4 regions of the Robertmurraya sp. FSL W8-0741 genome follow, and region 1 is predicted to be linked to each of the others. Evidence: riboswitches for the same ligand, from Rfam matches in the RefSeq annotation. Region 1 holds a riboswitch; each other region holds the start of a gene.
What was found. Region 1 has a riboswitch for cobalamin ahead of NST02_RS23110 (methyl-accepting chemotaxis protein). Riboswitches for the same ligand answer to the same signal wherever they lie in the genome.
Positions count from the first base shown of each region.

Region 1 (3,114 bases):
CCCTGCTCCTATGTTATAAATAATGTATTAGGAAGGGGTTGTCTTATGCATTCCTTAAAAAGGGGAGCCATCGCTCTAACAAGTGTAGTTTTATTTTCAACAAGTATTGTGGCAAATGCAGAAACAAGTCAAGGAATGATCACTTCTAGTCAAAACAAACTTCAGCAAAATGCTGAAAAGATAAATGAAAAAAAAGTTGAAAAGCAGGAAATAGCGGCTGAACTGCAAAATGTTCAAAAAGAGTTGAAAGCCATCGAGACGGAAATCGTAAAGACGACTGAAACGATCAATGCTCTTGAAGAAAAAATAAATAAAACGAAACAAATAATTGAAGATAAAAAAGAAGAAATCATTGTGCTTCAGGATAAGGTACATACCCGTAAAGAAGTAATGGAAGATCGGCTGGTTTCTTTGCAGCATAATGATCAGGTGAATGCGATTGTAGCCATTCTACTCAATGCTGAGAGTATTACTGATTTATTTGAACGGGTGTCAGCAGTTACGACGATCCTGGGAGCGGATAAAGATTTGCTAGAACAACAGAGAGCGGATCTTGCAAAGATTGAAGAAGAAAAAATAGCGATTGATCAACAAGAAGAAAACTTGGAAAAACAATATACCGAATTAGCTGCTAATCAAGCAACCTTGGATAACAGTTTGCAGAAAAGACAACAAGAATTGGCTGCTGTTCAAGCAAAATATGATGCGGTGAATAATGAGATCCATCTCGCGGAAAAAGAGAAGGAACTTTTTCAAAAACAATTAACTCAAGCTCAAAACAAGTTAAAACAAGAACGTCAAAATGCAGTTAAGACAGCTAATGTCGTTAATCAAAATAAAACACAGGCTAAAAGTAGGGCATCAAAGGAAAATAGCACCGTTAAAAATACCATGTATGTCACCGCTACTGCCTATAGTCATGAAAGTTCAAAAACAGGATTAACGTATATGGGTTATAATATTAGAAAAAATCCAAATATGAAATTGATCGCTGTAGACCCTTCTGTTATTCCACTCGGTTCCAAAGTATGGGTGGAAGGCTATGGTGAAGCGATCGCAGGTGATACGGGAGGTGCTATTAAGGGTCATAAAATTGACGTATTAATGCCAAACGATGCTCAAGCAATAAGATGGGGACGAAAAGTAGTTAAAATTTCTATATTAAATTAGTAACGACGAGGGCGCTTTAAGAAAAAGCGCCCTCGTCGTTTAGTTTATATGACTGTTTGATTAACTGTTCATTTTTCAACCAGGAGCGGCAATGATGTATGGGTGTAAATGGAGGAGGAAAAAACTTATGAATGATTTGCGAAAAACGGATCATTATAGATGAATTTTATGGATGAATTTGTTAGTATAAAAATATAAACAAAAATATAACGGTTTCAGGTAAAGGAAGTTGGTGAAAGTCCAACACGGTCCCGCCACTGTGAAAGGTTTAGCCTTAAGTCAGGTCATTTATCTGAAGATCGTGTAGAAAAAACAAAATGATCTCGAGGTAGGATCTTTTTGTTAACGGCGTAGTGAAAAGAACCTCACTATGCCTTTTTGTTTAAAATCACAATGTTGTGGTTTGTATGAAGTGAAGATGCTTCCAGCTGTCAAATTATTGACAGAAAAAGGGCCCTTATTGTAAAGTTGAGTTAGGCACAATGGCGTGTAAACAAAGCAAAGAAGCTTTATGGAAAGAAATTCTTTCTATTAAAGCTTCTTTTTTTTTATTTTCACGCAATTGCAAATTATCATTTACCTTTAGTTGCAGACTAAAAGGCATAGGTCTATTTGCCTGTTTAATAGATGGTAAATTTAGACCGAAATAGTGCATAGGGGGCCAAACTATTAAACCGTCTATCACAATTGGAGAACTCAAAGTTCAGCCGAAAAGAAGGTGGTAATATAAGGGGATTGGCAAACCTAATGAAAACTCCATGATTTAAGTTAGAAAGAAACATCGATTAAAGAAGATGAAATGACTTTTAGAAAGTGGGGAAAATAGTGAAATTCAAAAGTGTGAAAATGCGTACTCTATCATTAATTCTGCCGTTATTATTACTCATATTAGGGGCAATAATTGTTTTTTCTTATATCAGTTCAAAAAATATACTGGAGCAGCAAATTGAAGAGCGCATGAATAATCAACTGGAGAGTATTACAGAGACAATTGGCAAAAGCTTGGTAGCACATAGTAAAATACCAGAGTTAATCGCGAGACAAGTTGAAATATCCCCAAAGGATTACTCTTTAAGCACCTATGAAGAAATGTTATTAAATGCTATTCCGTCAAATGATTCAACGTTCGGTGGTGGAATATTCTTTGAGCCGTTCAAATATAAAAATGACGTTGAGTATTTCTCAGCATTTGCTTATTGGGACGAGGGTTCTATAAAAACAACTCAGGAGTACAGTGATTCAGCGTTCAATTATACGGCGCAGGATTGGTACACGATTGTCAAGGAGACTGATCAAAGTGTTGTATTTACAAGTCCCTATTTGGATACGAATGTTGATGTATCAATGGTTACAGCAAGTGCTCCATTTTATGATGATCAGGATAACTTCATGGGAGTCGCAACAGGCGACATTGATTTAAGTGAAATCCAAAAAATGATTCGTGATACGAAAGTAGAGGAAACCGGTTACTCCTTTTTAATAGATAAGAATGGGACATATATAGCAGATCTTGAAGCTGAAAAGGCAATGCAAGTAAACATACAAGACGATCCGAACACAGCGCTTGCAAAATTAGGAAATCAAATAGTTGAGAACGACGATGGAATTCTCCATTTTCAAGATCAGACAGGAGATTATTCACTGTTTTTTAAAAAAGAACCGCTTACAGATTGGACAATCGGCCTTGTCGTTCCAGATAAAGAATTATACGCTTCTTTGACATCATTATTTAGAAATCTAATGATTGTAAGTTTAATAGGAGTAGCGTTCGTAGTTGTCATTATTCTGTTTTATAGTAGATGGATCGTAAAAAATATAAACGATGTAAACGGAATGGCCGAAAAAATTGCAGATGGAGATTTGAGTTATACATTAACGACGAATAGTCAGGATGAGTTTGGTCAAATGGCAGCGCATTTAAATCGAATGAAAGATAATTTGGCA
Region 1 covers NZ_JBBOQG010000001.1:4,743,764-4,746,877, reverse strand. The annotation lists gene NST02_RS23120 (3D domain-containing protein) at 46-1,170, shown strand; adenosylcobalamin (AdoCbl) riboswitch at 1,367-1,517, shown strand; gene NST02_RS23115 (hypothetical protein) at 1,628-1,855, opposite strand; gene NST02_RS23110 (methyl-accepting chemotaxis protein) at 1,996-3,114, shown strand, end outside.

Region 2 (3,114 bases), 1.1 Mb from region 1:
ACAGGATCCGTTGCAAGCTTCACATAAATCCGATTATTTCGATTGACCCGCAATGTGATATAAAGCAAATCTCCGACCGCTGGCCAAACGGACTTCTTCGTTGGTAAATCCTCTTCCCCTAAAAGCATATCCTTATTGATGCCAATATCTAAAAATACACCGAGTCCCGGCTTTGTATCACTAACCTTTGCCCAGCCATACTCGCCCACTTTGATTTTCGGAATCGTTGATGTTGCTGAGGCTCGCCCATGGGAATCAGCATACAAGAAAACCTCTACTTCATCGCCCTCTTTTAATTCAAGCTCCGTATCATTTTCATGCATCAGAATATCTTCTTCTCCGTCCGTTAAAAAGTAGCCAAACTGGGCATACCTTGCAACAGTTAAAGTTAATACCTGCCCTACATAATCATTTAAAGCCATTGTCACACACTCCTCTATTTTACACTTCATGCGAAAGTAGTCTTTCCGAAAGTTGTTTGAACTGCTATATTTTACTATAATGGTGCCTAGAAGGGAAATTATACATGTATTTAAAGGAGGGCTCATTATGGCAAAAGATAGCTCATTTGATATTGTATCAAAAGTAGATTTTTCCGAAGTGACGAACGCAATTAATATAACGATGAAAGAAATCTCCACACGTTATGATTTTAAAGGAAGTAAGAGTAAAGTAACCCTTGATAATGAAGAACTTGTCCTTGTATCAGATGATGAATACAAGCTCGAACAATTAAAGGATGTTCTCCTCAGTAAAATGATTAAAAGAGGCATTCCCATTAAGAATCTTGATTATGGCAAAATTGAAGGTGCTTCTGGAGGAACTGTAAGACAACGGGCAAAGCTTGTGCAAGGAATCGATAAAGAAAACGCCAAAAAAATTAATACTTTAATCAAAAATAGCGGTTTAAAGGTTAAAAGCCAGGTGCAGGATGATCAAGTCCGAGTTACAGCGAAAAGCCGCGACGACTTGCAGGCAATAATTGCCGCAATAAAAGAAGCCGATTTATCAATCGATGTTCAATTCGTAAATTATCGCTAAAACGGTTGTCATTTTAAAATAGATCACTTATAATAAAACAAACTTACATATATAGTAAGGGTAACAACCATATACCACAATATATAGTATACAACCGATAAATTAGGTGTCTGTAATAGACTTAATAGGGAATCTGGTGAGAATCCAGAACTGTACCCGCAACTGTAAGTGTGACGAAATAGGGAACGCCACTATCATCTCGATGGGAAGGCCCTAAAGTAGGATGAAGCACAAGTCAGGAGACCTGCCTTTTTTATACGTCATTATCTTCTTCGGGAGTTGGGAAGGTAAAACGAAGGTGTTTAAGCAAAAAAGGCTTGTTCCTTTTCTACTAAATATCAGCGTTTTAACCCATCTTCATTTTTGAAGGTGGGTTTTTTAGTTACCTTTCTCTCTTCCGAAAAATTAAGGGAGAGATTTTGAACAATGAGTACACTCGCAACCAAAAATGAAAGGGTTCTTGAAGCCCTGAAGAACACGGCAAAAAAATATAACTTAAATGTTACGGAAATAGAGCAACAACTGCTTACAACAGATGAACGTACTTCCAAGCAAACGGTTCTCCAATATGCATTAAATCACGTCGATATGATCGAACCAAACTGGACTTTTCTTGCTGCACATATGCTCCTGCTTGAGCTTTACGAAAAAGCGGCAACCTCTCGCAAGTATGAACCAAGGCAAAAATATGGCGATTTCTTTCACCTCATTCAATACTTAAGCGACATCGGGATTTACTCAAACGATCTTCTTCAAGCCTACAGCAAGGAGGAAATTGAACAATTGGGCCAAGAAATTGACCCAAATAAAGATACCCTTTTTACATATATGGGATTATTTCTTTTAGCCGATCGTTATTTAGCAAAGGACTATCATCAAAATGTATATGAACTTCCACAGGAACGGTTCATGATCATCGCCATGACCTTAATGAAAGATGAAGCAAGGCAAAAGCGATTGTCGTATGTGAAAGAAGCGTATTGGGCCTTAAGCAACTTGTATATGACCGTTGCTACACCGACTCTAGCAAATGCCGGTAAGAGCTATGGTCAGCTATCCTCCTGTTTTATTGACACAGTGGACGACTCATTAGACGGCATTTACTTAAACAACTGGGATATTGCGCGATTGAGTAAGGATGGAGGCGGCATCGGAATTTACTATGGAAAAGTAAGGGCGCTAGGCTCGGATATTAAAAAGTTTAAAGGAAATTCTTCAGGGGTTGTCCCTTGGATTCGCTTAATTAATGACACTGCTGTAAGCGTCGATCAGCTTGGTCAACGGCAAGGTGCTGTCGCCATTTATTTAGATATTTTTCATAAAGATATTATGAATGGCTTTTTAGATTTAAAAACGAATAATGGCGACGAGCGAAGAAAAGCGCACGATATTTTTACAGGCGTATCCATTCCTGACCTTTTTATGAAAAAGATCGAAGAGGTCGATGAAAATGGAAAAAGTATCGGGGAATGGCATACCTTCTGTCCTCATCAAGTAAAACAAATAATGGGCTGGAAAGATGAAAACGGAAATCCACTTGGTTTAGAGGATTTTTACGACGAAACAGATGAAAAGTTTTTCACACAAAAATATGAGGAGGCTGTCAACCATCCACTTCTTCCCCGAAAATCATACCGGGCAATGGATATTATGGTTCGTATCATGGTTGCTCAGCTGGAAACAGGAACGCCTTACATGTTTTATCGCGATGAAGTTAATCGGCAAAACCCGAATAAGCATGTGCTTGGACGCGGTCGTACAGCGATATTTTGCAGCAATCTGTGCACGGAGATTAGTCAGAACATGTCAGCAACTACGATTCAAAGCGAATTTACAGATGCAGATGGAAATATCGTGATAATTAGAAAGCCCGGGGACTTTGTCGTTTGCAACCTCTCATCCATCCATTTACCAAACGCGATCAGAGCGAATGTTTTAGAACGATTAATTGCCATTCAAATGAGAATGCTAGACAACGTGATTGATATAAATGATATTTCTGTCCATCAAGCTAAAGCAACGAACGAGAAATATCGCGCTGTCGGACTTGGAACATTTGGCTGGCATCATCTC
Region 2 covers NZ_JBBOQG010000001.1:3,636,282-3,639,395, forward strand. The annotation lists gene NST02_RS17580 (CvfB family protein) at 1-422, opposite strand, end outside; gene NST02_RS17585 (YajQ family cyclic di-GMP-binding protein) at 550-1,041, shown strand; cobalamin riboswitch at 1,129-1,307, shown strand; gene NST02_RS17590 (ribonucleoside-diphosphate reductase subunit alpha) at 1,468-3,114, shown strand, end outside.
Region 2: it holds a riboswitch for cobalamin, as region 1 does, so the genes downstream of both, NST02_RS17590 (ribonucleoside-diphosphate reductase subunit alpha) here and NST02_RS23110 (methyl-accepting chemotaxis protein) in region 1, are expected to answer to the same signal.

Region 3 (3,114 bases), 4.7 Mb from region 1:
AAGAGACTCCTAATGTATAGGGATCGGCCAGTGGATTCCGCAAAAGACCTTGAAAGGCCGCCCCCGCAATTGCGAGTGCCGCCCCCACAAGTCCTGCCAAAATAACTCTTGGTAAACGAATACTTAATACGATATTCGTTTGCATCGGATCAATATGATCAATAGAAATAAAACGGAAAATTTCAGCACCGATGATCTGTACGATATTTCCAATCGGAACAGAAACTGTCCCGATTGAAATACCTAATAATATGGCAATAAGCAAGAAAGCGAGCGCAATTATATAAGCAAAAGCTCTTTGACCCATTCTTTTCATGGTTTTCTCTCCAAACTAAGCAGATCACTCAAATACTTCTGGGTAAATCGCTTTTGCCAGCTCCTCAAGGCCTTCTGCAAGCCTTGGACCAGAACGAGTTACAAGATCTGAATGCACATCATACACCTGCTTATTTTTCACCGCAGCTACATCCTGCCAACCCTCTCTTGAAAGCAATAAGTCAACGGCATTTTCTGTATAATATCCATAAGTTGTAATGATAACGTCCGGATTGCGTTCAATGACAGCTTCTTCGTCCAAATTCACCCAGCCTTCTAAATCCCCAGCACCGTTCTCAGCATGAATAAGGGTGAGCATCTCATCCATAAAAGTATTCTTACCGACAACAAAAATGTCTGGAGCAGGGCTAACTTCAACAATAACTGATTTTGGTTCGGAGATCTCAGCAGCTTTTTCCTCTATTTCTGCAATCTTCGTTTTCATGTTATTGACAATCTCTTCCGCTTTCTCTTGTTCACCTGTAGCAGTTCCAATCATTTCAATCGACTCATATATTTCATTAATCGTCGCTGCATCATTTACAACAAGCACTGTAATGCCTGCATCTCGTAATTGCTGCAAACCTTCCGTCGAATTATGAGCATTTGATGCGTGGGCCAAGACTAAATTCGGGGCAAGAGAAATAATCTTCTCAACATTCATTTCCATACCGCCGATTATTTCCTTTTCAAATACTTCTTCAGGAAAATTATCATGCTCAGAAACCCCGACAATTTCGTTTCCAAGACCAAGAGCAAAGGCAATTTCCGTATTGCTTGGAATTAACGATACGATTTTTTCCGGCTTCGACTCAATTACAACCTCTTCACCAATCGCATCGGTAATCGTTACAGGAAACGCTTCTTCATTGGCGTTTTCCGTACTTCCCTCAGTTTCCTCGACCGCATTGTTTTCTTCGGCGGGTTTTTCGGACTGTCCGCAACCTGCTAAAATTCCTATTGATAACATGAGTAGCAATAAAATTGAGTACCATTTCTTCATCTGTTTTTCCTCCAAAATTAAGTAGTCTGTTGTGCGTGCCAATGGATCGCATAAAAAAACATCTCCATTATAAAGAAATGGAGATGTTGGATTTGCAGCATTGGTGACAAATAGCTTCCAAACACCTCCCTATCCTCGTAGGTTTATGGTGCAGTCGAAATAGGCAGGTCTCCTGGCTCATGGTCATAGCAAGTCTGCTCCTTCCCATACCGATGTACAGTGGTATTTGCAGCATGCTCCCATTAACAGTGGCGGGACCGCGTTGGATTTTCACCAACTTCCCTTTTAAGTCTAAGAGAAAAATGCACTTTTCACATCTGGAGTCAAAATTGACATCTGAGTAAGCTTTATTTCCCTTAAAGACACCTATTACTGTAAACGAGGTATTTTCAATCTTGTTCTATGAAAATACACTCAGAGAGTATGAAATTTTCCGTTGCTTAAATTATACACTATTTTGCTTCAAGAAAAGTTAACAAATTGCGAACTATTCCAACTTAACCGGAATAGCACTCCCTAATCCAATCCCAGTAACAGTAATGTGACAGCAGCGTGCATAAAGCTTCACTCCAGCAGACTTCGCTTCGTTCAAAGCTTGAGCAAATTTAGGATCGATATGTTTCGCAGCAGTCACATAAGAAAGATCGTCGCGCTGAACGATAAAGAGGATTGCCGTTTCATAATATTTAGAAAGCTGTGCAAGCTCGCGCACATGCTTCGTCCCTCTTGCAGTGACGGCATCTGGAAACATTCCTTTCTCCCCTTCTGCTAATGTTACACTTTTAACCTCTAAAAGAAGCTCTTGTCCTTCTTTATTTTCTAGCAAGAAATCCCAGCGAGAATTACCCAGCTTATACTCCGATTTTTTATAAAACCAGCCGGCAAACTCATTTAATACTCCCGCTTTAAGCGCATTCTCAACAAGCTTGTTCGGGAGAGCGGTATGAATGGAAACAAAACTTGTATTCGTTTCATTTTCACATAGCATAGCTGTCCACTTCGTTTTTCTCGCGGGGTTATCATGATCCATAAGCCACACCGTTTTCCCCGGCAGCAAAAGTTCCTTTAACCTTCCAGGGTCAGCCAAGTGAACCACGGCCAGTTCGCCTTTTTCAGGCAATTGACAGTGGAGAATAAACCGATTCGCTCTTTCAATAAACGTTGCTTTTGTCAGCGCTCTAGGGAATGGCAGCCATAACCTCTCTTTTTCCTCATTCATTCCTCAGCGCCTCCTAGCTTGCGTACATTTTCCACTCACGTGTTTTTTTATCAAATACAAGCTTTGCATCCGGCTTTCCTTTTGCCATTTTCTCGTACTCCTCGTACATATCATCCATGTTATCAAAATCACCGAGCACCCAGATAGGAATCTCTATCACCGTTCTTGTTTGTACATTATCGTGAATAGAGATCAGAATCCCTTCTTTCATCATAATCTTCATATTCAGGATTAACTCCATATGAATCGGGGGAAATGGCCTTTTCTTTTTAATGCCAAGGAGGTTTTTGGCAAGTTTACTATCGGTCATTTTCGCTGCTAACACTTCTCCAAGCATGTGGTAGAAATCTTTCATATTTCGATAATAGACTTTATTCCACCAACCATCATCGTGAGCTAAATAAACAAAGCGATTGCGCAATTGCTGATAAAAAGGAGTTCGCAAAGCATCCTTCATATGACCAAGGAACAGAAGCTCCGCCAATTCCTGACCCGACAATTCGTTCAGTGCATCTTCTTCCTCAAAATCAACCCAACAGAAGTCTCCATACCCGTAGACGTCATCCTTTATAAGCTT
Region 3 covers NZ_JBBOQG010000001.1:39,991-43,104, forward strand. The annotation lists gene NST02_RS00250 (FecCD family ABC transporter permease) at 1-316, opposite strand, end outside; gene NST02_RS00255 (ABC transporter substrate-binding protein) at 341-1,318, opposite strand; cobalamin riboswitch at 1,464-1,645, opposite strand; gene sfsA (DNA/RNA nuclease SfsA) at 1,806-2,537, opposite strand; gene NST02_RS00265 (hypothetical protein) at 2,551-3,114, opposite strand, start outside.
Region 3: it holds a riboswitch for cobalamin, as region 1 does, so the genes downstream of both, NST02_RS00255 (ABC transporter substrate-binding protein) here and NST02_RS23110 (methyl-accepting chemotaxis protein) in region 1, are expected to answer to the same signal.

Region 4 (3,114 bases), 1.3 Mb from region 1:
ACAGTGGAGGAGGCACAGGCTTTGAGACGTTTATTTATAACAGCCCGAGCAGTGCCACACTATCTTATCAAAATGTGATTCATCCGGCAATCTTAAGTCAACTAGGATTACGCGACAGGGGAAAAAAACGAGCTAATTTTGCGGTTTTAAGAGAAACGAATATGCCGGCAATCTTAACGGAAAATGGATTTATTGATCATGCGGATGATGCAAATAAATTAAAAACAACTGCTTTCTTGAATAAGGTTGCCACGGGGCATGTGGCCGGATTGGTTAAAGCGTTTGCGCTCAAACAAAAGAGCGGGACGCAGCCTGTTTCAACACCAAAACCTGTAACAAGACCATCAGGGATTGTCAGCAAACCAGTCTCCGTTTTTCAGCAGTGGTTAAATGAAAAATATAAAACTAGTTTAGTTGTTGATGGAATCTATGGGGAAAAGACAAAGACCGCAGCTATTAAGGCGCTGCAAACGGAACTTAATAAACAATACAACGCTCGTTTAGTTGTTGATGGAGTTTGGGGTTCAAAAACAAAAGCTGCTATTCGTTCAGTTGGTAAAGGCGCAAGAGGAAACATCGTTTTTATCATTCAAGGGTTGCTCTATTGCTTAGGTTATAGCCCACAAGGATTTGATGGGGTTTTTGGCGATAACACTGGGTTCGCTGTAAAGGCTTTTCAAAAGGATCGGAAGTTATCGCAAGATGGAATTGTTGGAAAGAACACGTTTGAAAAACTGCTCTCATAAAGGTCAGAGACCTCCCTGATTCATGGGAGGTTTTTACTCATTTATTTAGGCTTTATTAGATAATAAAGTAGATAAAACGACTTTTGGTTCATTTTGTGTGAAACCTTAGTTTTACACGTCTTTCAGTTTTGCTGAAAGGTTCTCTCTGATTTTATGAAATCAAAGAGAACATTAGCCAGAAATCAACACCGACATTTAACAAACCCTTGTATTAAGTTAGAAATAACTGCAAACTATCTTTCATAGTGGGATTTAATAAATGGGAAACCGAAAGGGCGCGTTTTTCATGTCTTTTTAGTCCATGAGAATTTTCGTGAGAGCGATTGTCAAAAAGGAGAAATAATATTTTATTGGTTTTATTTATTCTTGATTTTTTGTCACAAATTATGGCTGATTGCACCTAGACAACCCCCTGATAGAATTTTATACTGAATGTAATTTAATAGTTTCCATTGATAGGTATTGGATACATCGTTATCCAATTTAAGAGGGAAGTTCGGTGAAAATCCGTCACGGTACCCGCCACTGTAATTCGAAGCGACCTGCTTTAATGCCACTTTCTTAACGGAGAAGGGAAGGCGCAGGAAGTGTTGAAGATAAGTCAGGAGACCTGCCTAATCAATGAACACAACGAAACCTACGGGATAATAGGGAGGTGTTTGCAAGAATACGGTAGTTTCATATGTTTGCAAGTTTATTGGAAACATATACAAATATATTCTGGGCATTCGAACCTATGGTTTGAATGCCTTTTTTGCATCAGGAAATATACAACCTAATCGCTGAGGGTCTTGCTAGTAATCCGTGTATCTGCGGTCCAAGAGCAGCAAACGATAAGTAAAATTAACATTTTTAGTCGTTTGAATGGCGATCAGCATGAAGGAAAGCTTCGCTGACTAATCTTCGCAGGAATCATTCGAATTGAAATGGTTTTGAAGATGTGTCCTTGCACTTTTGTTCTGCCATTTGAAAAGGAGGATCTATGATGAAGAAACAATCTATTTTTGTGCCAGCAGCAGTCATTTTATTTTTTGTAAGTTATTTTTGGTTCAATTCTTCTCGTCCGGCTTATGCCATGCATATTATGGAAGGTTTCCTTCCGGTGGGGTGGGCTGTTTTTTGGTGGATTGTTACCATTCCGTTTCTCATTTTTGGAATGAGATCAATTCAGAAAATCGTAAAAGAGAATCCTGAAGTGAAAATGATGTTAGGCTTAGCAGGTGCTTTTGCCTTTGTCTTATCTGCTTTAAAAATTCCTTCAGTAACCGGTAGTAGTTCTCATCCAACCGGGGTGGGGTTAGGAACCATCCTTTTCGGCCCATTAGTAATGAGTGTGCTTGGAACGATTGTGCTACTCTTTCAGGCGTTATTGCTTGCACACGGCGGCCTAACGACATTAGGAGCCAATGCCTTTTCAATGGCTGTTGTGGGTCCGCTTATTGCCTTTGCGATCTATAAGCTGGGTACAAAATGGAAATGGTCTTTTTCTATTATCGTCTTTTTGGCAGCAATGTTTGCTGATTTGGGAACCTACGTTATTACCTCTTTGCAGCTAGCTCTAGCTTTTCCGAGTGAGATTGGAGGAATAGCTGCTTCTTTCAGCAAGTTTGCGAGTATTTTTGCTCTTACGCAAATTCCGCTTGCAATTAGTGAAGGATTATTAACTGTCATTGTGATGAACTTGATTAGAAAATATAATACTGATGAATTAAAGCTGTTGAATGTTTTGCATAAGGAGGCTCGATGATGATGAAGAATGCGTTCCTTTTTCTAATTGTCGTTCTGTTAGCGATTATTCCTCTTTATATCGTCAATGATTCTGAGTTTGCGGGAGCCGATGGAGAAGCTGAGGAACAAATCGTTGAGATTGCTCCTGACTATGAGCCATGGTTTGACTCAATTTGGGAGCCGCCTGGCGGGGAAACGGAAAGTTTGCTATTTGCCTTGCAAGCGGTTATCGGTGCATTAATTATTGGCTATATATTCGGCTACTCAAAAGCAAGAAAGAGTTTCTCATATAAGGAGAATGTGAATAAAAAAGATGTTGCCAATTGACCAAATGGCGTATTGCAATGCATTTAGAAATGTTCATCCATTAGAGAAAGGAATCTTTGCTGCTTCCCTTCTCTTCTTCTCTTTATTATTAAAAAACGCTGCTAGTGCCATTTTCATCTTTGTGTTCATGAGTATTGTTATTGTTAAAGGGGCAAAGATTCCACTGTTGTATTATATAAAATTACTGCTATTGCCCTCTTTCTTTTTATGTACAAGCGTTTTATTCATTCTTTTCTCCGTGGCACCAGTGAGCACGGAAATATTAAACATTCTTTTTCAAATAGAGATCGCAAATTGGAGAATTTATATCAGT
Region 4 covers NZ_JBBOQG010000001.1:3,490,159-3,493,272, reverse strand. The annotation lists partial or broken gene NST02_RS16900 (N-acetylmuramoyl-L-alanine amidase) at 1-302, shown strand, start outside; gene NST02_RS16895 (peptidoglycan-binding domain-containing protein) at 351-746, shown strand; gene NST02_RS16890 (hypothetical protein) at 958-1,146, opposite strand; cobalamin riboswitch at 1,187-1,379, shown strand; gene NST02_RS16885 (energy-coupling factor ABC transporter permease) at 1,732-2,493, shown strand; gene NST02_RS16880 (energy-coupling factor ABC transporter substrate-binding protein) at 2,493-2,801, shown strand; gene cbiQ (cobalt ECF transporter T component CbiQ) at 2,788-3,114, shown strand, end outside.
Region 4: it holds a riboswitch for cobalamin, as region 1 does, so the genes downstream of both, NST02_RS16885 (energy-coupling factor ABC transporter permease) here and NST02_RS23110 (methyl-accepting chemotaxis protein) in region 1, are expected to answer to the same signal.